Regions from separate parts of the Streptomyces sp. NBC_00554 genome, predicted to be linked through region 3. Evidence: riboswitches for the same ligand, from Rfam matches in the RefSeq annotation. Region 3 holds a riboswitch; each other region holds the start of a gene.
The links. A riboswitch is a leader RNA that binds a small molecule or an ion and turns the genes downstream of it on or off. The one in region 3 is predicted to bind thiamine pyrophosphate.
Positions count from the first base shown of each region.

Region 1: it holds a riboswitch for thiamine pyrophosphate, as region 3 does, so the genes downstream of both, thiC (phosphomethylpyrimidine synthase ThiC) here and thiO (glycine oxidase ThiO) in region 3, are expected to answer to the same signal.
Region 2: it holds a riboswitch for thiamine pyrophosphate, as region 3 does, so the genes downstream of both, OG266_RS12135 (thiamine ABC transporter substrate binding subunit) here and thiO (glycine oxidase ThiO) in region 3, are expected to answer to the same signal.

Region 1 is NZ_CP107799.1:5,120,459-5,127,324, reverse strand. It holds gene OG266_RS22475 (hypothetical protein) at 156-1,022, shown strand; gene OG266_RS22470 (VWA domain-containing protein) at 1,117-2,559, opposite strand; gene thiC (phosphomethylpyrimidine synthase ThiC) at 2,668-4,470, opposite strand; TPP riboswitch at 4,463-4,619, opposite strand; gene OG266_RS22460 (YibE/F family protein) at 4,691-6,184, shown strand; gene OG266_RS22455 (SsgA family sporulation/cell division regulator) at 6,308-6,745, opposite strand; gene OG266_RS22450 (IclR family transcriptional regulator) at 6,845-6,866, opposite strand, start outside.
Region 2 is NZ_CP107799.1:2,808,937-2,815,802, reverse strand. It holds gene OG266_RS12145 (phosphatidate cytidylyltransferase) at 1-327, shown strand, start outside; gene rlmN (23S rRNA (adenine(2503)-C(2))-methyltransferase RlmN) at 408-1,514, shown strand; TPP riboswitch at 1,549-1,667, shown strand; gene OG266_RS12135 (thiamine ABC transporter substrate binding subunit) at 1,747-2,826, shown strand; gene OG266_RS12130 (ABC transporter permease) at 2,802-4,478, shown strand; gene OG266_RS12125 (ABC transporter ATP-binding protein) at 4,479-5,498, shown strand; gene OG266_RS12120 (maleylpyruvate isomerase family mycothiol-dependent enzyme) at 5,560-6,369, shown strand; gene OG266_RS12115 (LAETG motif-containing sortase-dependent surface protein) at 6,446-6,866, opposite strand, start outside.
Region 3 is NZ_CP107799.1:7,465,499-7,472,364, reverse strand. It holds gene metF (methylenetetrahydrofolate reductase [NAD(P)H]) at 1-333, opposite strand, end outside; gene thiE (thiamine phosphate synthase) at 466-1,137, opposite strand; gene OG266_RS32910 (Rv2175c family DNA-binding protein) at 1,229-1,594, opposite strand; gene OG266_RS32905 (NAD(P)/FAD-dependent oxidoreductase) at 1,717-2,880, opposite strand; gene OG266_RS32900 (hypothetical protein) at 2,989-3,393, opposite strand; TPP riboswitch at 3,446-3,559, shown strand; gene thiO (glycine oxidase ThiO) at 3,557-4,780, shown strand; gene thiS (sulfur carrier protein ThiS) at 4,777-4,989, shown strand; gene OG266_RS32885 (thiazole synthase) at 4,993-5,787, shown strand; gene pknB (Stk1 family PASTA domain-containing Ser/Thr kinase) at 6,004-6,866, shown strand, end outside.

The DNA.
Region 1 (6,866 bases), 2.3 Mb from region 3:
GGAGGACTGCGCTGGCCAGGGGGCAATTTCTGGAAACCCCCTGTCACGGCGTGCCGTCACCGCTCTACCATCGGACTATCCGTAGCAGGCTCCCCTCCGTTTCTGCCCAACGGCTCGTCAGCGTGCGAGCCATCAGCCCTACGGAGCATCGGGGGATGCAGATGAACAGCGTTCCGCAGCACCTGCTGAGCGAGGACCGCCAGGAATACGAGCGGATCCTCGATGAGGCGCTGCGCTCCGCACCACACCGCCCGGAACTCGCCGCTGTCGGCCAGCGGCTCAACCCGGAACAACTGCGCACCATGGCACTCAACGCCACCGCGCTCATCACGGCGGCCGCGACGGCCGAGTACCAGCACTACGTGAAGGTCCGTGAGGAACTGCGCCATCCGGCGCCGACCACCCCGCCCGTTCGCGAGGAGGCCGGCTCCGCGGAGCCGGGCTCGAGCGCGATGGGGCTCGCCGCCACCGTGGGGGAGGTCACCGAGACAGCCGGAGCGGGCGCCATCGCCGTCGTCGCGGTGCTCGCCCCCGTCCTCGCCGGCACAGCCGCGGCGATCTTCCTGCTCGTGGGGTACATCCTGAAGATGCTCGACCCCGAGCCGGCGTTCGCCAAGACCCTCCTGACCACCGGGTGGGTCTTCGGCGCGGTCACGGCGGTCGCGATTCTGGTCGCCGCGGTCGGACTGCTTCTCACGGCACTGCGCAACGGCTCGTCCTCGCTCCAGGCCGGAGCGCGCGGCGAGCTCGACGAACAGGTCGCCCGGGCCAGGGAAGCCTGGCGCGATGCCCTGCTGGCGCGCGGCATCCTGCCGTTCCTCAGGGAGGCACTCGCGGATCCGGGCGCGGCGGCAATGGGCCGTACGTCGCCCACGCCGATCAGCCGCATGCCGCAACTCGGCTACAACCGGCCGGGGTTCAGCAGCCCCGACGGCGGCCCGGCGGCAGGCCCACGGCCCAGCTACTCCAGCCCGGACTTCTCGAGCCCGGACTTCGGAGGGCCTGAACACCAGCCGGAGTGACCCCGGTACGCCGACATCCGGGGACGGTCGCGTGACGGAGAACCGGGCCCGCGCCGCACCGGCGCGGGCCCGGCCCTGGCCGCTCGTACGCGGGTCAGACGATGCCCAGCTGTCGTGCCGCGGTCACCCAGGCCGGGAACTGGGACAGCAGCCGGTCGTACAACTCCGGGTCCGGAAGGCCGGCGATGTCGTCGACGGCGAAGAATCCCACGTTGTCGACGCGCCTGCCCGGCAGCTCGTCGAACCGCTCCAGCACGCCGTAGTTGGACCGGCCCAAGCCCACGAACTGCCAGAAGACCGGCTCCTCCACCGCCTCCCGCAGCTCCTTCTCGATCTCCTTGTTCCGGTAGACACCGCCGTCGGAGAAGAACAGCACCAGGGTGGGATCGGCGGCCGGGTGCTCGCGGACGTACGCACGGACCTCGGCGATCACCCTCTGCTCCTCGTTCTGGATGCCGACCGCCCGCATGTCCACCTGCCCCGGCCGCAGACCCTTGCGTGGCTTCTTGCTCCGCCGGAACAGGGTCAGTTCACCGACCCGGACATGAAGCTCCAGCCACTCCGGCAGTTCCCCCGGGCTCAGATCCGGCAGCCGGGCGGGGTGGGACGCGAACGTCCATGCCTGCATCACCCCGTCGTCGTCCAACTCCGCGGCGACCGCGACCATCCGCTCCACCACGTCTGCGACGACGCCCTTGTAGTACAGCCCTGACATGGATCCGGAGGCGTCGAGGACCAGAATGACGCGCGCCCTGACCCCCGCCGCACCGTGCTTCTTCAGACTGACCGCCACCTGCTCCTTGCGCAGGGAGAGCCGCTTGCGCATGTCCAGGGGCAGCTGCTCCTCGCCCTTGGTGAGGCGAGGGCTGCTCTGCGGAGGGGGTGCGGGGGCTGAGGGCGTTGGCGCAGGCGTGGGCGTGGGAGCGGCCGGCGGCGTAGCCCTTGCAGTGGGAGTCGCAGCGGCCGCCGGGGCGACGGTCGGCGAGGCTACGGCGGCCTCCGGCTCCTCATCCACACTGATCCCGAAGTCGGTGGCCAGGCCCGCGAGTCCGGACGCATACCCCTGTCCGACCGCACGGAACTTCCACCGACCGCCCCGCAGATACAACTCACCACCGATGAACGCCGTCTCCGTCGTGGCCTCCATCTCGAAGTACGCGAGCTCGTCCCGCGTCCCGGCGTCGAGCAGCCTCAGCGTCAGCCCGGACAGCTCACCGAAGGTGCCCCCGTCGGCCGAGGCGCACAGGACGACCCTCTCGATGTCCGGCTCCAGGGCACGCAGGTCGACCTCGACCGTGTCCGTCGTGGCCCCGGCGTCCTGCCGCTTCCCGAGATGACGTACGGCACGGGAGGCGTGCTGCGGCTGGTTGTAGAAGACGAAGTCCCCGTCGTCCCGCACCCGTCCACCCGCACCGAGCAGCAGCGCGGAGGCATCGGCGTCCGGCGCACCGGACCCCCCGGACCAGCCGAGCACCACGTGTACGGCCCCGGCCTCGACAGGAAGATTGGCACCCTTGCTCATGGATGTGGATGTCATGCGCCCAGTCTGCCGAGAGAACCCGGCACCGGAGCCGTCCGATACACATACGCGCACAACTCCGCGCATCGGACGACCCCGGCCACCACACCCCTCGTACGCGCGGCCTCAGTCCGCCAACGGCAGATAGACCCGATTGCCCGCGGCGGCGAACTCCTTGGACTTCTGAGCCATACCCTCCTCGATCTCCGTCTGCGTGCCTCCGTGCTCGCGTCGGATGTCGTGCGAGATCTTCATGGAGCAGAACTTCGGCCCGCACATGGAGCAGAAGTGGGCCGTCTTGGCCGGCTCGGCCGGCAGTGTCTCGTCGTGGAACTCCCGTGCCGTGTCCGGGTCGAGGGCCAGGTTGAACTGGTCCTCCCAGCGGAACTCGAAGCGGGCGTCGGACAACGCGTCGTCCCATACCTGCGCACCTGGGTGCCCCTTGGCGAGGTCGGCTGCGTGGGCGGCGATCTTGTAGGTGATGACGCCGGTCTTGACGTCGTCACGGTTGGGCAGGCCCAGGTGCTCCTTGGGCGTGACGTAGCAGAGCATGGCCGTGCCCCACCAGGCGATCATCGCGGCACCGATGCCGGAGGTGATGTGGTCGTACGCAGGCGCGACGTCCGTCGTCAGCGGGCCGAGCGTATAGAACGGAGCTTCATCACAGATCTCCTGCTGAAGGTCGATGTTCTCCTTGATCTTGTGCATCGGGACATGTCCCGGGCCTTCGATCATGGTCTGAACATTGAAACGCTTCGCGATCGTGTTGAGTTCCCCGAGCGTCCTCAACTCCGCGAACTGCGCCGCGTCGTTGGCGTCCGCGATCGACCCGGGCCGCAGCCCGTCGCCGAGCGAGTAGGTGACGTCGTACGCCGCGAGGATCTCGCAGAGCTCCTCGAAGTTCTCGTAGAGGAAGCTCTCCTGGTGGTGCGCCAGGCACCAGGCCGCCATGATCGAGCCGCCGCGCGAGACGATGCCGGTCTTGCGGTTCGCGGTCAGCGGCACGAACGGCAGGCGCACGCCCGCGTGGACCGTCATGTAGTCCACGCCCTGCTCGGCCTGCTCGATGACCGTGTCCTTGTAGATGTCCCAGGTCAGCTCCTCGGCGCGGCCGTCCACCTTCTCCAACGCCTGGTAGAGCGGAACCGTGCCGATGGGGACGGGGGAGTTGCGCAGCACCCACTCGCGGGTGGTGTGGATGTTACGGCCGGTGGACAGGTCCATGACCGTGTCGGCACCCCACTTCGTAGCCCAGGTCATCTTGTCCACCTCCTCCTCGATCGAGGAGGTCACCGCGGAGTTGCCGATGTTGGCGTTGACCTTCACCAGGAACCGCTTGCCGATGATCATCGGCTCGATCTCCGGGTGGTTGACGTTCACGGGCAGCACCGCGCGACCGGCGGCGATCTCCTCGCGTACGACCTCGGCGTCCACGTTCTCGCGGACCGCCACGAACTCCATCTCGGGCGTGATCTCGCCGCGACGGGCGTACGCGAGCTGCGTCACAGCCAGTCCGGAGCGGCCCCGGCGCGGCTGGCGCGGCCGCCCCGGGAAGACCGCGTCGAGGTTGCGGAGACCTCCGCGCGGTGAGGTGTGCTTGATCCCGTCGTCCTCGGGGCGGAGCGGGCGCCCCGCGTACTCCTCGGTGTCGCCGCGGGCGATGATCCAGTTCTCGCGCAGCGGCGCCAGACCCCGGCGCACATCGGTGTCGACGGTCGGATCGGTGTACGGGCCGGAGGTGTCGTACAGCGTGACGGACTGCCCGTTGGTGAGGTGCACCTGACGGACCGGCACCCGCAGGTCGGGGCGCGAACCCCCGACATACGCCTTGTGCCAGCCGATGGACTGCCCGGCCTCGCCGTTCTGGGACGGTGCGGAAACCCCGTCCGTCTGGCTGGAGGCAGGCGTGCGTGCGTCCTTGTTGGTCATGAGACCTACTCCCTACGCCGGCATTACCCGGTAACAGGTTCGGCGGTCGACGCAGCGGCTTCCGTCTGCCGATGTTTCATGTGAAACATCGCTACGACGAAGGTCAGCGCCCTCTCAGCCCGGTGCTCCGAGCTCCCGCGTGTGCAAAGGTGCCTCCACGCTAGCGTCACATCGGGCGCGCTGAACAGTGGGCCCTGTCCGTTCTTGCGATGATCGGTCGGTGACCACGATGCAGCAGCCCCCGATTCCGCCGTCCGAGCCGCCCCACGGACATGGTCCTGGCGACGGCCACGGACACGGTCCGGGCGGTGGCGGAGGACCCGGCGACGGTCAAAGGCCGGGCGGCGGGCAGGGATCCGGTGGCGGGCACGGACCGGGCGACGGCCACGGACACTCGCACAGTCACAGCCATGGCCCCGCCGCTCCCGTCTCCAAGCATCTGCGCAAGGTCATCGGCGCGGTGCTGATCCCCTTCGCCGCCGCGGTCGTCGTGGGTCTCGTGGTGCTCTGGCCGGGCGGCGCCCCGGGGCACGAGCGCACCGGTGTCGGTTTCGACCGGCAGACCCAGCAGGCGACGGTCACCAAGGTCGACAAGGTGGACTGCGATTCCGTGAACGCCTCGGGGGAGACGCCGACCGGCGACACGTCCACCGCCGAGGGCTCCTCCGCGCAGCAGCAGGCGACGGGCGACTGCAAGAAGGCGACGATCCGGGTCGACACCGGCGACGACAAGGGCCGTACGTTCACCGAGATCGTCCAGCCGGACCAGTCACGCCAGTTGCACGAGGGCCAGAAGGTCGTGGTCGCGTACGAGCCCTCCGCGCCCAAGGACTTGCAGTACTCGGTCACCGATGTGAACCGCAGGATCCCGATGACGGTGCTCGCCGGGATCTTCGCGCTGGTCGTCGTGGTCGTGGGGCGGATGCGCGGCGTCATGGCGCTGATCGCGCTGGCCGTCAGCTTCATGATCCTGACGCTCTTCATCCTGCCCGCGATCCTGCAGGGCTCGAACCCGCTGGTCGTGGCGGTCGTCGGATCCAGTGCCATCATGCTGATCGCGCTCTACATGTGCCATGGGCTGTCGGCGCGGACCTCGGTGGCGGTGATCGGCACGCTGCTCTCGCTGCTGCTGATCGGGCTGCTCGGCTCCGGGTTCATCGACTGGGCGTCACTCACCGGGAACACCGACGACAACACCGGTCTGATCCACGGCCTTTATCCGTCCATCGACATGAGCGGTCTGCTGCTCGCGGGCATCATCATCGGTTCGCTCGGTGTGCTCGACGACGTGACGGTGACGCAGACCTCCGCGGTCTGGGAACTGCACGAGGCGAACCCTTCGATGGGCTGGCGCGGGCTGTACCGCGCGGGCATCCGCATCGGCCGCGACCACATCGCGTCGGTCGTCAACACGCTCGTCCTGGCGTACGCGGGCGCGGCGCTGCCGCTGCTGCTGCTCTTCTCGATCGCGGAGAGCAGCGTGGGCACGGTCGCCAACAGCGAACTGGTCGCCGAGGAGATCGTGCGCACGCTGGTCGGCTCGATCGGCCTGGTCGCCGCGGTACCGGTCACCACCCTGCTGGCCGCCCTGGTGGTCTCGGCCGACCGCCCCGGGGCTCCGGCCGGCCGACCGGAGGCTCCCACCGCCCCTGCTGAGCCGGTGGGGGCCAGGACGCCGGTACGGGGCGGGAAGGGTCGCCGCCGCAAGCACTGAAGTCGCCCGGCCCTCCGGCCACTTGGCTCCGTCCAGTGGCCCGTCCCCTGGTGCCGAGTTCCGGTGGCCGAGACCGTGACCACTTGAGGAAGCGTTACTCCACATGGGGGCATCGAAGGCGCTTCAGCCCGCGCTCTGCTCCTCCGCCAGGATGCGGTCCAGCGCCTCGTCGAGATGTGTGTCGAAGTCCGCGAGGGAACGCTCCTGCCCGAGCGGCACGAGCTTGTCCGTACGGTCGAGGAACGCCACGAGCGGCGCCGCCCCGGACCGGAACAGCGCGTGATCGCCGCCCACTTGAAGCCGGATCAGCACCTCACCGAACGCGTCCGGGTCGGCGGGCGCGATGTGCACATCACCGTCGCCACACGGCCGGCCCACGCCGTCGACCAGCAACTCCCGCCCGAACGCCCAGGTCACGGGCGCGTCACCGGGCAAATGAAAGGTCAGCCGCACGGCATACGGATCACAGGTCTCGTATCGCAGCTCCACCGGAATGCGGAAGGAAAGCTCCTCCGACACGAGGAAGCTCATCATGACCTCTGCCTGCACCGACTCGCGCATCGCCTACCCCGCCGTTTGCCGTCGACTGGCCAGGAATAGTCCCCCTGACACTGCTGAAATCTTGCTCAACGTACACGGCAGATCACAAGGAGTGAGTTTTCAGATACTGATAGAGATGGCG
Region 2 (6,866 bases), 4.7 Mb from region 3:
CACAAGCTCGCGCCGCGCATCAGCCCCGGCAAGACCCGCGAGGGCCTGGTCGGAGCGGTCACCTTCGCGATGGCGGCGGGCGCGCTGTGCATGGAGTTCCTGATCGACGACGGCACCTGGTGGCAGGGCCTGCTCCTCGGCCTCGCGGTCGCGGCCAGCGCCACGCTGGGTGACCTCGGCGAGTCCATGATCAAGCGGGACCTGGGCATCAAGGACATGGGCACGCTGTTGCCGGGCCACGGCGGCATCATGGACCGGCTGGACTCGCTTCTGCCCACGGCTCCGGTCGTGTGGCTGCTGCTGGTGATCTTCGTCGGGTCCGGCTGACCTGCGGTTTTATCGGTTGGGGGCTCGTTGTCCACAGGGCGGCGAGTCCCCCTCCGTATGTCTGCGACACTGGTACAGCCATGCCTAAGCCCGGAGAACTCACATTCGTCGCCCCGCGCGGAGCCAAGAAGCCGCCGCGGCATCTCGCCGATCTCACGCCTGCCGAGCGTAAAGAGGCGGTTGCCGCGATCGGTGAGAAGCCGTTTCGTGCCAAGCAGCTGTCGCAGCACTACTTCGCGCGGTACGCGCACGACCCCGCGGAGTGGACGGACATCCCGGCCGCCTCGCGCGGGAAGCTTCAGGAGGCGTTGCTTCCTGAGCTGATGACGGTCGTGCGGCATCTGTCGACCGACCAGGAGACCACGCGCAAGACGCTGTGGCGGCTCTTCGACGGCACGCTCGTCGAGTCCGTGCTGATGCGGTACCCGGACCGGGTGACCATGTGCATCAGCTCGCAGGCCGGGTGCGGGATGAACTGCCCGTTCTGTGCGACCGGGCAGGCCGGGCTGGACCGGAATCTCTCCACCGGCGAGATCGTGCACCAGATCGTGGACGGTATGCGGGCGCTCAGGGATGGGGAGATCCCGGGCGGTCCGTCGCGGCTCAGCAACATCGTCTTCATGGGCATGGGTGAGCCGCTCGCCAACTACAAGAGGGTGGTCGGCGCGATCCGTGCGCTGACCGACCCCGAGCCCGACGGGCTCGGCCTCTCGCAGCGTGGCATCACCGTGTCGACCGTCGGGCTTGTCCCGGCGATCAACCGGTTCTCCGACGAGGGCTTCAAGTGCCGCCTCGCCATTTCTCTCCACGCGCCGGACGACGAGCTGCGCGACACCCTCGTACCCGTGAACACGCGGTGGCAGGTGCGGGAGGTGCTGGACGCCGGCTGGGAGTACGCGGCCAAGTCGGGGCGCCGGCTCTCCATCGAGTACGCGCTGATCAGGGACATCAACGACCAGGCGTGGCGTGGTGACCGGCTCGGGCGGATGCTCAAGGGCAAGCCCGTGCATGTCAATCTCATCCCGCTGAACCCGACCCCGGGTTCGAAGTGGACCGCCTCGCGGCCCGAGGACGAGAAGGCGTTCGTCGAGGCGATCGCGGCCCACGGGGTGCCGGTCACCGTCCGGGACACCCGTGGTCAGGAGATCGACGGGGCCTGCGGTCAGCTCGCGGCCACCGAGCGGTAACCTGGCTGGGAACAACCGCACAATCCACATCTTCATATTCCGACAGGGGAGCGCCACAGCGCTGAGAGTGCGGTAGCCGGGTCACCGGTGGGCCGCAGACCCTCAGAACCTTGCCCAGGTCATTCTGGGTAGGAAGTTCGGTCAATACTCAAGCTGTTGCGCCCTGCCCGGGAACTCTCAGGGGTTCCCGGGCAGGGCCGCGTCTCTTCCTGGTCATCCCAGGAGGAAATCAGTGAGCAAGAAGAGGACGATCACGGCCGTCGTTGTCGGCCTGGGGCTGGTCACGCTGTCCGCGTGCGGCTCGTCCGGCAGCGGGAGCAGTGACGCTGACTCCAAGACCGTCACCCTCGTCAGTCATGACTCCTTCACCTACTCCAAGGACGTGCTGAGCGCCTTCGAGAAGGAGTCCGGGTACACCGTCAAGGTCCTCAAGGACGGCGACGCCGGGCAGGCCGTCAACAAGGCGATCCTCACCAAGGACAATCCGCAGGGCGACGTCTTCTTCGGCGTCGACAACACCCTGCTGTCCCGCGCGCTCGACAACGGGCTGTTCCAGTCGTACGAGGCCAAGGGCTCGGACCTGATCCTCCCGGAGTACCGGGTCGACGAGGACAAGCACCGGGTCACGCCCATCGACTCGGGTGACATCTGCGTCAACTACGACAAGGCCTACTTCAGCGAGCACAAGCTGACGCCGCCGCAGTCCTTCGACGACCTGATCAAGCCCGAGTACAAGAACCTCCTCGTCACCGAGAACGCCTCCACGTCCTCGCCCGGCCTCGGCTTCCTGCTCGGGACCGCCGCGAAGTACGGCGACGACGGCTGGCAGGACTACTGGACGAAGCTCAAGGCCAACGGCGTCAAGGTCGTCGACGGCTGGGAGCAGGCGTACAACGAGGAGTTCTCCGGCTCGGCCGGGGGCAAGAAGGCCAAGGCGGACCGGCCGCTCGTCGTCTCGTACGCCTCCTCGCCGCCCGCCGAGGTCATCTACGCCGACCCGAAGCCGACGACCGCGCCGACCGGCGTCGCGACCGGCACCTGCTTCCGGCAGGTCGAGTACGCGGGGCTGCTGAGCAACGCGAAGAACACCAAGGGCGGCGAGGCGCTCATCGACTTCCTGATCACGAAGCAGTTCCAGGACGACATGCCGCTGAACATGTTCGTGTACCCGGTGGTGGAGGGCGCGAAGGTGCCGGCCGAGTTCACGGAGTTCGGTCCGCAGGCCAAGGACCCCGAGACCATGGCCCCCGCCAAGATCGCCGACAACCGTGACCAGTGGGTCAAGTCGTGGACCTCGCTCGTACTGAAGTAACGCCCCGGGCGCGTAAGAAGTCCCGTCGGGGAGACGCGGCGCGGTTCGGGCTCATGGCCCTGCCCGTCGCGTTCTTCGGCGTCTTCTTCGCCTACCCGGTCGCGGCGATCGTGGCCCGTGGTCTCAAGGTCGACGGGGTCTGGCAGTTCGGGCGGATCTGGGATGTGCTCGCGCAGTCCGACATCCGGCACGTCCTGTGGTTCACCACTTGGCAGGCGCTCGCGTCGACGGCGCTCACGCTGCTGATCGCGCTCCCCGGCGCGTATGTCTTCGCGCGCTTCGATTTCAGGGGCAAGCAGGTTCTGCGGGCGGTGGTGACCGTGCCGTTCGTGCTGCCGACGGTCGTCGTCGGTACGGCGTTCCTTGCGCTGGTCGGCCGGGGCGGGCTTCTGGACGAGCTGTGGGGCGTACGACTGGACACGACGGTCTGGGCGATCCTGCTCGCGCATGTCTTCTTCAACTACGCGGTCGTCGTCCGCACGGTCGGCGGGCTGTGGTCGCAGCTCGACCCGCGTCAGGAGGAGGCCGCGCGGATGCTCGGCGCCTCCCGACTCGCGGCCTGGCGCAAGGTGACGCTGCCGGCCCTGAGCCCGGCCGTGGCCGCCGCCGCGCTGATGGTCTTCCTCTTCACCTTCACCTCCTTCGGTGTCGTGCAGATCCTCGGCGGTCCCACCTTCTCGACCCTCGAAGTCGAGATCTACCGGCAGACCTCGGAGATCTTCGACCTCTCCACGGCGGCGGTGCTGACGATCATCCAGTTCGTGGCGGTGGGCGCGATCCTCGCCGTGCACGCCCGGACCGTACGGCGTCGGGAGACCGCTCTGCGTCTGGTGTCCCCGGAGGTGACCGCACGCAGGCCGCGCGGGGTCGGGCAGTGGGCGCTGCTCGCCGGTGTGCTCGCGAGCATCGCCGTGCTGCTCGTGCTGCCGCTCGGCGTGCTGGTCCAACGGTCCCTGGACGCGCCCGACTTCGGGTACTACAGGGCACTGACCTCCGACGACAGCGGCATCTTCCTAGTTGCGCCGATCGAGGCGATCGGCAACTCGCTGCAGTACGCGCTCGCCGCCACCGCCATCGCCGTACTCATCGGCGGTCTGGCGGCCGCCGCCCTCACCCTGCGTGCGGGCCGGCTCGTGCGCGGCTTCGACGCGCTGCTGATGCTGCCGCTGGGTGTGTCGGCGGTGACCGTCGGGTTCGGGTTCCTGATCGCGCTCGACGAACCGCCGCTGAATCTCAGGAGCAGTTGGATCCTGGTGCCGCTCGCGCAGGCGCTGGTCGGTGTCCCCTTCGTCGTACGGACGATGCTGCCCGTGCTGCGGGCGGTGGACGGGCGGTTGCGGGAGGCGGCGGCGGTGCTCGGGGCGTCGCCGTGGCGGGTGTGGCGCGAGGTCGATCTGCCGATGGTGCGGCGGGCGCTGCTGGTGGCGGCCGGGTTCGCCTTCGCGGTGTCGCTTGGTGAGTTCGGGGCGACCGTCTTCATCGCGCGGCCCGACAACCCGACGCTGCCGGTCGCCGTGGCCCGGCTGCTCGGGCGTGCGGGTGACCTCAACTACGGCCAGGCGATGGCCCTTTCGACGATCTTGATGGTGGTGTGCGCGGTGTCGCTGCTGCTGTTGGAGCGGGTACGGACCGACCGGACCGGGGAGTTCTAGATGCTGCTGAGCCTTGAGACCGCGACCGTGCGCTTCGGCGGGCGGGCGGTGCTCGACGCCGTCGACCTCGCGGTCGCCGAGCACGAGATCGTGTGTGTGCTGGGGCCGAGCGGCAGCGGCAAGTCGACGCTGCTGAGGGCGGTGGCCGGGCTCCAGGCGCTCGAAGCAGGCCGGGTGCTCCTCGACGGCCGTGACCAGGCGGGGGTGCCCGCACACAAGCGGGGCGTCGGCCTGATGTTCCAGGACCACCAGCTCTTCCCGCAGCGGGACGTGGGCGGCAATGTCGCCTTCGGGCTGCGGATGCATGGGTCGAGCAAGGGCGAACAGGCGGTGCGGGTACGGGAGTTGCTGGAGCTCGTCGGGTTGCCGGGCGCCGGACACCGGGCCGTCGCCGCGCTCTCCGGTGGTGAGCAGCAGCGGGTCGCGCTGGCCCGTGCCCTGGCTCCGCGCCCCCGTCTGCTGATGCTCGACGAGCCGCTCGGGCAGCTCGACCGCTCGCTGCGTGAACGTCTCGTCGTCGAACTCCGGGAGCTTTTCGGCGAGTTGGGTACGACCGTGCTCGCCGTCACGCACGACCAGGGTGAGGCCTTCGCGCTCGCCGACCGGGTCGTGGTGATGCGTGACGGACGAATCGCCCAGTCCGGTACGCCACTTGAGGTCTGGCAGCACCCCGCTGACGAGTTCGTGGCGCGCTTCCTCGGCTTCGACAACGTGGTGGACGCGAGGGTGAGCGGGGAGCTCGCCGACACTCCGTGGGGGAAGGTTCCGGTGCCGGAGGACACCCCCCAGGGGCCGGGCACGCTGCTCGTGCGGCCCGCGGGCGTACGGCTGGTGGACGCGGCGGAGGGGCTGCGCTGCACCGTTGCCGCACGCACCTTCCGGGGCACCCATGTCGCCGTACAGCTGCAGCCGGAGGACGCGCCCCGGCTCGAAGCGGCGTGCACGCTCAGGGACGCGCCGGAGCCCGGCGACCGGGTCGGGGTCGAGTTCGACGCGGCTGAGATCGTCGTCCTGGGCTGACGTCCCGGCGCCGCCGAAATTGCCGTACTCGAGGAGCCACCCGCCGCATAGGGTGCGGCTCATGACGCTACTCGGACCGCTCGGGCATGACCGCTACTGCGATGCGATCGAGACGCAGGTGCGGCAGTTGAGGGACGTGGTGACCTCGGACGGTGTCGTGCTGTCCGCGACCGTGCCGACCTGCCCTGACTGGTCGCTGGAGCAGCTCGTACGGCACACGGGCGGTGCATTGCGCTGGGCCGAGCTCCTGGTCCGTACGAGGGCGCAGGAGAACGTCCCAGAGGGGGCTGTGCCTTTGGCCGGGGGCCCGGAGGCCGAGAGTGATGCCGCCGCCCTGGACGCCTGGCTTGCGGAGACCGGCGAGATGCTCGTCCGCACGCTGCGGGAGGCGGGGCCCGACACGCGTGTGTGGGCGTGGGCCGGGGTGCACGACTCCGGTTTCTGGGCGCGCCGGATGACGCACGAGCTGGTGATCCACCGTGCCGACGCGACGCTGGCCGCCGGGCTGCCGTACGAGGTCGACCCGGATGTGGCCGCCGACGCGATCGACGAATGGCTGGGGATCGTGGAGTACGTGCAGCGGACGGAGCCGCACGACGCGGCGGCGGAGTTGCGCGGCTCCGGTCGCAGCATTCACCTCCACGCCACCGACACCGCCCCCGAACTGAACGCCGAGTGGGTCGTCGAGCTCACCGAGAAGGGGGTCGTCTGGCGCCGGGGTCACGAGAAGGCGACCGTTGCGCTGCGGGGCCCGCTGACCGACGTACTGCTGGGCTTCTACCGCCGACTGCCGCTGGACGGCGGGAAGTTGGAGGTGCTGGGGGAGCGGGAGCTGCTGGAATTCTGGCTGGAGCGGGCGACGTTCGAGTAGCCGCTCACCCGCCCGGCACGCGTGTGGCCCGCCCCCTCCGAGAGGGGACGGGCCACACGTTCGTACGGTGTACGGATCAGGCCTTCGTGGCGCCACGGCGGCGCATACCGAAGAACACCGCTCCGCCGCCGACCAGGACGAACGCACCGGCGACGCCGGCGATCACCGGGGTGTTGGAGTTCGCACCGGTCTCGGCGAGGTTGGACTCACCGGCCGCGGGGGACGGGGCGTTGCTGCCCGTCGTCGCGGGGGTGGTGCTCTCGGCGGGCGACGGGGTCGCCGAGTCCGAGGGCTCGTCGGACGGGGAAGGCGTGTCCGACGGCTCCGGGGTCTCCGAGGCCGGAGGAGTCTCCGTGGTCGTGCAGGCCTCGGCCGGCGCGACCAGGTTCGGCTCGATGTCCTCGTCGACAGAGTTGTTCGCGGCCTTGATGTGGACGCGGTACTCGGCCTTGGGGAGCCAGTCCTCCGAGAACGAGACGGTGGCGCCCTCGCGGGTG
Region 3 (6,866 bases):
GGCGTCCGCGTACTGGCCGATGATGTTGCGCAGTTCCGCGATGGAGTGATTGACCGCGGTGAGGTGGGCGACCGGGGTGAGCGTCGTGTCGACGACGATCTGCTGGGTCTCCTTGACCGTGCCCGCACGGGTGGATCCGCCTGCTCCGTACGTCACGGAGACGAAGTCCGGCGCGACCGCCTCGACCCGGCGCAACGCGTTCCACAGGTTCCGCTCACCCTTGGGGGTCTTCGGCGCGGAGAACTCGAACGAGTACGTCTTGTTGCCGGTCGCGAGCATGTCGCGCACGGTTCGTGCGCGGTCAGTCCTGGTGGAAGCAGATCCGAGGGCCATACCCGCAGGTTAGCCAGGGGGATCGGGTCCCCCAACCGAACGACCGAGAATTGTCCGATTTGTCGACTTCTTGTCCACCCCTCGGACAGCTTCCGGACAGCTTTTCAGGCCATCGGGCCGCTACTCGGGCAGCTACTCGGACAGCTCTACGCCGCGCAGCCGCTTGGCGAACTCTCCCGCCGCCGCTCCCGGGTCGTCCGCCTCCGTGATCGCCCGTACGACGACGACGCGGCGGGCGCCCGCCTCCAGCACCTCGTCGAGGTTGCCGAGGTCGATGCCGCCGATGGCGAACCAGGGGCGGTCGGTGCCCAGCGAGGCCGTGTACCGGACCAGGTCGAGGCCGGGTGCGTGGCGGCCCGGCTTGGTGGGGGTGGGCCAGCAGGGGCCGGTGCAGAAGTAGTCCACGCCCTCCTGGACGGCGGCCGCTGCGGCCTCGGACTCGGCGTGCGTGGAGCGGCCCAGGAGGACCTGGTCGCCGAGGATGGCGCGGGCCGCGGGAACCGGGAGGTCGCCCTGGCCCAGATGGAGCACGTCGGCACCGATCGCGTGGGCGACATCCGCCCGGTCGTTGACCGCGAGGAGCTTGCCGTGGCGTGCGCAGGCGTCCGCGAAGACCTGGAGGTGTTCCAGTTCCTCGGCCGCCTCCATGCCCTTGTCGCGCAGCTGCACGATGTCGACGCCGCCCTCCAGGACCACGTCCAGGAAATCGGCGAGGTCACCCTGGCGCTTGCGGGCGTCCGTGCACAGGTACACGCGGGCGTCGGCGAGCTGGGCGCGTGCGGCCGCGGCGGCGTTGTCGGGCATGGGTGTGTCCCCCATTGTCGGTGCGTGGGGACCACGGCGGCCGGGGTGGTCCGTGGCCGCCGTGGTCCGGACGTCGGACGGTCTGTTCAGGTCAGACGGCGAGCGCCTGGGCGCGACGCTTCACCTCCGTGCCGCGATTCTCGCTGAGAGCCTGCGCGGGGGTACCGGGCAGGCTCGGGTCGGGGGTGAAGAGCCACTCGAGCATCTCTTCGTCGGAGAAACCGTCGTCCCTCAGGAGCGTCAGGGTGCCTGTCAGGCCCTTGACCACCTTGTCCCCGTCGATGAAGGCGGCAGGGACGTGCAGCGCGCGGTTCTCACCACGGCGTACGGCGATCACCTGGCCCTCCTTGACCAGCTGCCGGACTCGGGTCACCTCGACGCCGAACTGCTCGGCGATGTCGGGGAGGGTGAGCCAGGCGGGTACGAGAGCATCGATCTTTGCGTCAATCTCGGTCACGGGACAAGCCTGCCATCCCGGACTGACACTCGGTACCCGAGTCCCGCCCCGACAGGGCGCAAAACACCCAAAACCGATCAGGACCGCTGATGGCCGCCCCCTCGGCGGCGAATCCGTTCCGCCTACGCCGTCGCCGTCTTCAGCGGTCGCGCCGGGTCCGACAGCAGCTCCGGGTTCATCAGGGTGCCCGCCTCGATGAGTTTGCGGCCCTGCGCCAGATCCCTGGGGCGGCCGACCGCCAGGAGGGCGACCAGGCGGCCGTCGTGGAGCCAGCAGACCGTCCAGGCGGCGCCGGACGGGTCGCCGCGCCAGACGGTGGTGTCGGCGGGGGCGTGGTGGCCGACGTACTGGACGAAGCGTCCGAACTGCTCGGACCAGAAGTACGGGACGGGGTCGTACGCGACGGGGGATTCGCCGATGATGTTCGCCGCCACCGTGCGCGGGCCCTGGAGGGCGTTGTCCCAGTGGTGGACCAGAAGGCGGTCCTCGTACCGGCCCGAAGGGAAGGAAGCGCAGTCGCCGACCGCGTAGACGTCCGGAGCGGAGGTGCGCAGATGGTCGTCGGCCACGACCTCGCGGTGGGCGCCGAGCTCGATGCCCGAGCCGCTGAGCCAGGCGGTGGCGGGGCGCGCGCCGATGCCGACGACCACGGCGTCCGCGGGCACCCGGGAGCCGTCGTCCAGGACCACCGCGCCGGGCTCGATGCGCTCCACGCGCGCGTGCGTGCGCAATTCGGCCCCGCTGTCCGCGTACCAGGCGGCCATCGGCTCGGCGACCTCGGCGGGCAACGCCCCGGCGAGCGGCCGGTCGGCGGCCTCGACGACGGTCACCACGCACCCCGCGTCACGCGCCGCCGTGGCGAACTCTGCGCCGATCCAGCCCGCCCCGACCACCACGATGTCGTGCTGCTGGGCGAGCACCGGACGCAGCCGCTCGGCGTCGTCCAGGGTGCGCAGCAGATGGACCCCGGGGACGCCCTCCGCGCCCGGCAGCCGGATCGGTTCGGCGCCGGTCGCGACGACCAGGACGTCGTAGGGCACCGGGCCCGTGGCGGTGTCCAGCTCATGGTCCTCGGGGCGGACGCCGAGCGCCTCGCGGCCGAGCTGCAGTTCGATGCCCAGTGCCTCGAAGTCGATGTCGAAGGCGGAGCCCTCGGCCTTGCCGAGCAGCACGGCCTTGGACAGCGGTGGCCGGTCGTACGGCTGGTGCGGTTCCGCCCCGATCAGCGTCACACCGCCGTCGAAGCCCTGTTCTCGCAGGGCGACCGCGGTCTGCACGCCCGCCATGCCGGCGCCCACGACGACGACCTGCCGTACCGTCCGTTCCTGAACCCGCGTCTTCTCGGTCACCTGATCACCATAGACAGCTGACGATTTGTCAGTCAGCGGGCGTGCTCAGTGACCTGTTCCACATCGCCCGTCCTGACCTGCGCCGCTCGTCCCGGCCTCGTCCACGTCGCTCGGCCCGACCTCTTCCACGACGCTCGTCCCACTGCCTCGCTGCGACTCCCACTCCCAGGTCTCCTCCAGCCGCACGCGCCCGTCGGGCAGCTCCGCCACGCGGGACACGCAATGCCCCGAGGAGGTGCTGCCGTCGCGCTTCAACTGCACGTACCGGAAGTCGAGACGGTCACCCTCGCGGGTACCCAGGAGATGCCCGCGTACGACATCGCCGCCCGCGTAGTCGGCCCAGATCTCGCCGTTCCGCTCGTGGTAGGTGAACCGGGTGCGGGTACCCACCTGACCTGGTGCCTGGTCGGCAACCGGGGACAGGACGAGGCCGTCGAGCGAACGGGCCATGGACGCGGGCTCCCTTACTGAGACATACCGCAGCGGGCTAGGCTGGCCAACGTAAAGCACTCGCGGGAGTCCGGACGCACCGGGCTGAGAGGGAGGCTGGGACGGCCTCCGACCGTACGAACCTGATCCGGGTCATGCCGGCGAAGGGAGGGGCTGGACGCCCATGTCGCGTACACCGTCAGACACATCCCAGACATCAGACGCATCTCTCGCATCTCTTGCATTCCAGTCTTCGGGCACCTCGGACGTCCTTGTCATCGGGGGCGGAATCATCGGTCTTGTGACGGCCTGGCGGGCCGCGCAGCGCGGGTTCACTACCGCGCTCCTGGACCCCGAGCCCGGCGGTGGCGCCGCGCAGGTCGCGGCCGGAATGCTCGCCGCCGTCACGGAACTGCACTACGGCGAGCAGACCCTGCTGGGCCTCAACCTCGCCTCCGCGGACCGCTACCCGGACTTCGTCGCCGAGCTCACCGAGGCGACGGGCCAGGACCTCGGCTACCGCCGGTGCGGCACCCTGGCCGTCGCACTCGACGCCGACGACCGCGCCCACCTGCGTGAACTGCACGCCCTGCAACGTCAGTCGGGGCTCGACTCGGAGTGGCTCAGCGGGCGTGAGTGCCGCCGCCTCGAACCGATGCTCGCGCCCGGCGTACGCGGCGGACTGCGGGTCGACGGCGACCACCAGGTCGATCCGCGCCGGCTCGCCAAGGCCCTGGTCACGGCGTGCGAGCGGGCCGGAGTGGTGTTCCACCGGACGTGGGCCGAGCGCCTGACCGTCGTACGGGACCGGGCCGCCGGAGTCGTCACCGCCGACGGCACGGAGCTGTCGGCGGAGCAGGTGGTCCTCGCCGCGGGCAGCCTCAGCGGGCGCCTCGCGGGCGTTCCCGAAGCCGTACTGCCACCCGTGCGCCCGGTGAAGGGGCAGGTGCTGCGGCTGACCGTGCCGAAGCCGTACGCGCCCTTCCTGAGCCGGACCGTGCGTGCCGTCGTCCGCGGCAGCCATGTCTATCTCGTGCCGCGTGAGAACGGCGAGCTCGTCGTGGGCGCGACCAACGAGGAGCTGGGCTGGGACACGACGGTGACCGCGGGCGGCGTGTACGAGCTGCTGCGCGACGCCCATGAGCTGGTCCCCGGGATCACCGAGCTGCCGCTCACCGAGACGCGCGCCGGACTGCGCCCCGGCTCGCCGGACAACGCGCCGCTGCTCGGCCCCACCGAACTCGACGGGCTCCTGCTGGCGACCGGGCACTACCGCAACGGCGTCCTGCTGACCCCCGTCACCGGTGACGCGCTGGCGCATGCCCTGGCCACCGGCGAACTCCCGGAAGTGGCACGCCCCTTCACCCCCAAGCGCTTCAGCCCGGCCCTCACGGAGCAGCCCGCATGAACCTCCTCGTCAGCGTCTTCGTCAACGGAGAGCGGCAGCGGATCGCCGCGGGAACCGCTCTCGACACGCTCGTCGCGGCGCTCACCCCGGCCCCGTCCGGCGTCGCCGCCGCGCTCAACGAAACCGTCGTCCCGCGCGGGCAGTGGTCGTCCACCTCCCTCTCCGAGGGAGACCGCGTCGAAGTCCTCACCGCCGTCCAAGGAGGCTGACCCATGGCCGACGATCCCTTTGTCCTCGGTGGTACATCCTTCTCGTCCCGTCTGATCATGGGTACGGGGGGTGCGCCCAGCCTCGACGTCCTGGAGCGCTCGCTCGTCGCCTCCGGCACGGAGCTGACGACGGTCGCGATGCGGCGCGTAAACGCTTCCGTGCACGGTTCGGTGCTGTCCGTGCTCGACCGGCTCGGCATCCGGGTGCTGCCGAACACGGCGGGGTGCTTCACCGCCGGGGAGGCCGTACTGACCGCCCGTCTCGCGCGGGAGGCTCTCGGCACCGACGTGATCAAGCTGGAGGTCATCGCCGACGAGCGCACCCTGCTGCCCGATCCGATCGAACTGCTCGACGCGGCGGAGACGCTGGTGGACGACGGGTTCACCGTGCTGCCTTACACGAACGACGACCCGGTTCTCGCGCGGAAGCTGGAAGACGTCGGCTGCGCCGCGATCATGCCGTTGGGCTCGCCCATCGGATCCGGGCTCGGGATCCGCAATCCGCACAACTTCCAGCTGATCGTGGAGCACGCGCGCGTGCCGGTCATTCTGGACGCGGGGGCCGGTACGGCGTCCGATGCCGCGCTCGCGATGGAGCTGGGGTGTGCGGGTGTGATGCTCGCCTCGGCCGTGACCCGGGCGCAGGAGCCCGTGCTCATGGCCGAGGGCATGCGGCATGCGGTGGAGGCGGGGCGGCTCGCCTATCGCGCGGGGCGGATTCCTCGGCGGTACCTCGCCGAGGCGTCGTCTCCTGCGGAGGGGCTGGCTCGGCTGGATCCGGAGCGGCCTGCCTTCTGACTGCCGTCCGTGGTTGCTGCCTCAGGACTTCCCCGCCCGCGCACCGCCCGTTTCCAGTCCGTTGGAAGGTGCGGGTCTCCTGTGGGGGTCCCGCGCCGTCGGCGGCTGCCGCGTGGTTCTCCGTCCTGCGACGTGCGTCACAGGTCGGCTTCAGTACAGCCCCGGTATCGGCTGAACGGGTGGGGGCTGACAGTGGCGGCTCGTACACTCACCTGCGTGGATACGACCCTTCAGGACCCGCTTGTCGGGCAGCTGCTCGACGGCCGCTATCGCGTCGACGCGCGGATCGCGGTCGGCGGGATGGCCACGGTCTACCGGGCCCTGGACACCCGCCTCGACCGCGTGCTCGCCCTCAAGGTGATGCACCCGGCGCTGGCCGCCGACGGCTCGTTCGTGGAGCGGTTCATCCGCGAGGCCAAGTCGGTGGCCCGGCTCGCACACCCCAATGTGGTGCAGGTCTTCGACCAGGGGACGGACGGGTCGTACGTCTATCTGGCCATGGAGTACGTCGCCGGGTGCACCCTGCGTGACGTGCTGCGCGAGCGCGGAGCCCTCCAGCCGAGGGCCGCGCTGGACATCCTGGAGCCGGTGCTCGCCGCGCTCGGCGCCGCGCACCGCGCCGGCTTCGTGCACCGCGACATGAAGCCGGAGAACGTCCTCATAGGGGATGACGGCCGGGTCAAGGTGGCGGACTTCGGGCTCGTACGGGCCGTGGACACCGTCACGAACACGACGGGAGCCGTCCTCGGCACCGTTTCGTATCTCGCCCCCGAGCAGATCGAGCACGGCACCGCCGACGCCCGCGTCGACGTGTATGCCTGCGGAATCGTCCTCTACGAGATGCTGACCGGCGACAAGCCGCACTCCGGGGACTCCCCCGCCCAGGTGTTCTACCAGCACCTCCACGCGGACGTACCGCCGCCGTCGGCCGCCGTGCCGGGGCTGGCGTACCAGCTCGACGAGCTGGTCACCTCCGCGACCGCGCGCAACCCCGCAGTGCGCCCGCACGACGCGGTGGCGCTGCTGGGACAGGTCCTCGAGGCGCGGGCAGGGCTCAGCGCCGAGCAGCTCGACGCCGT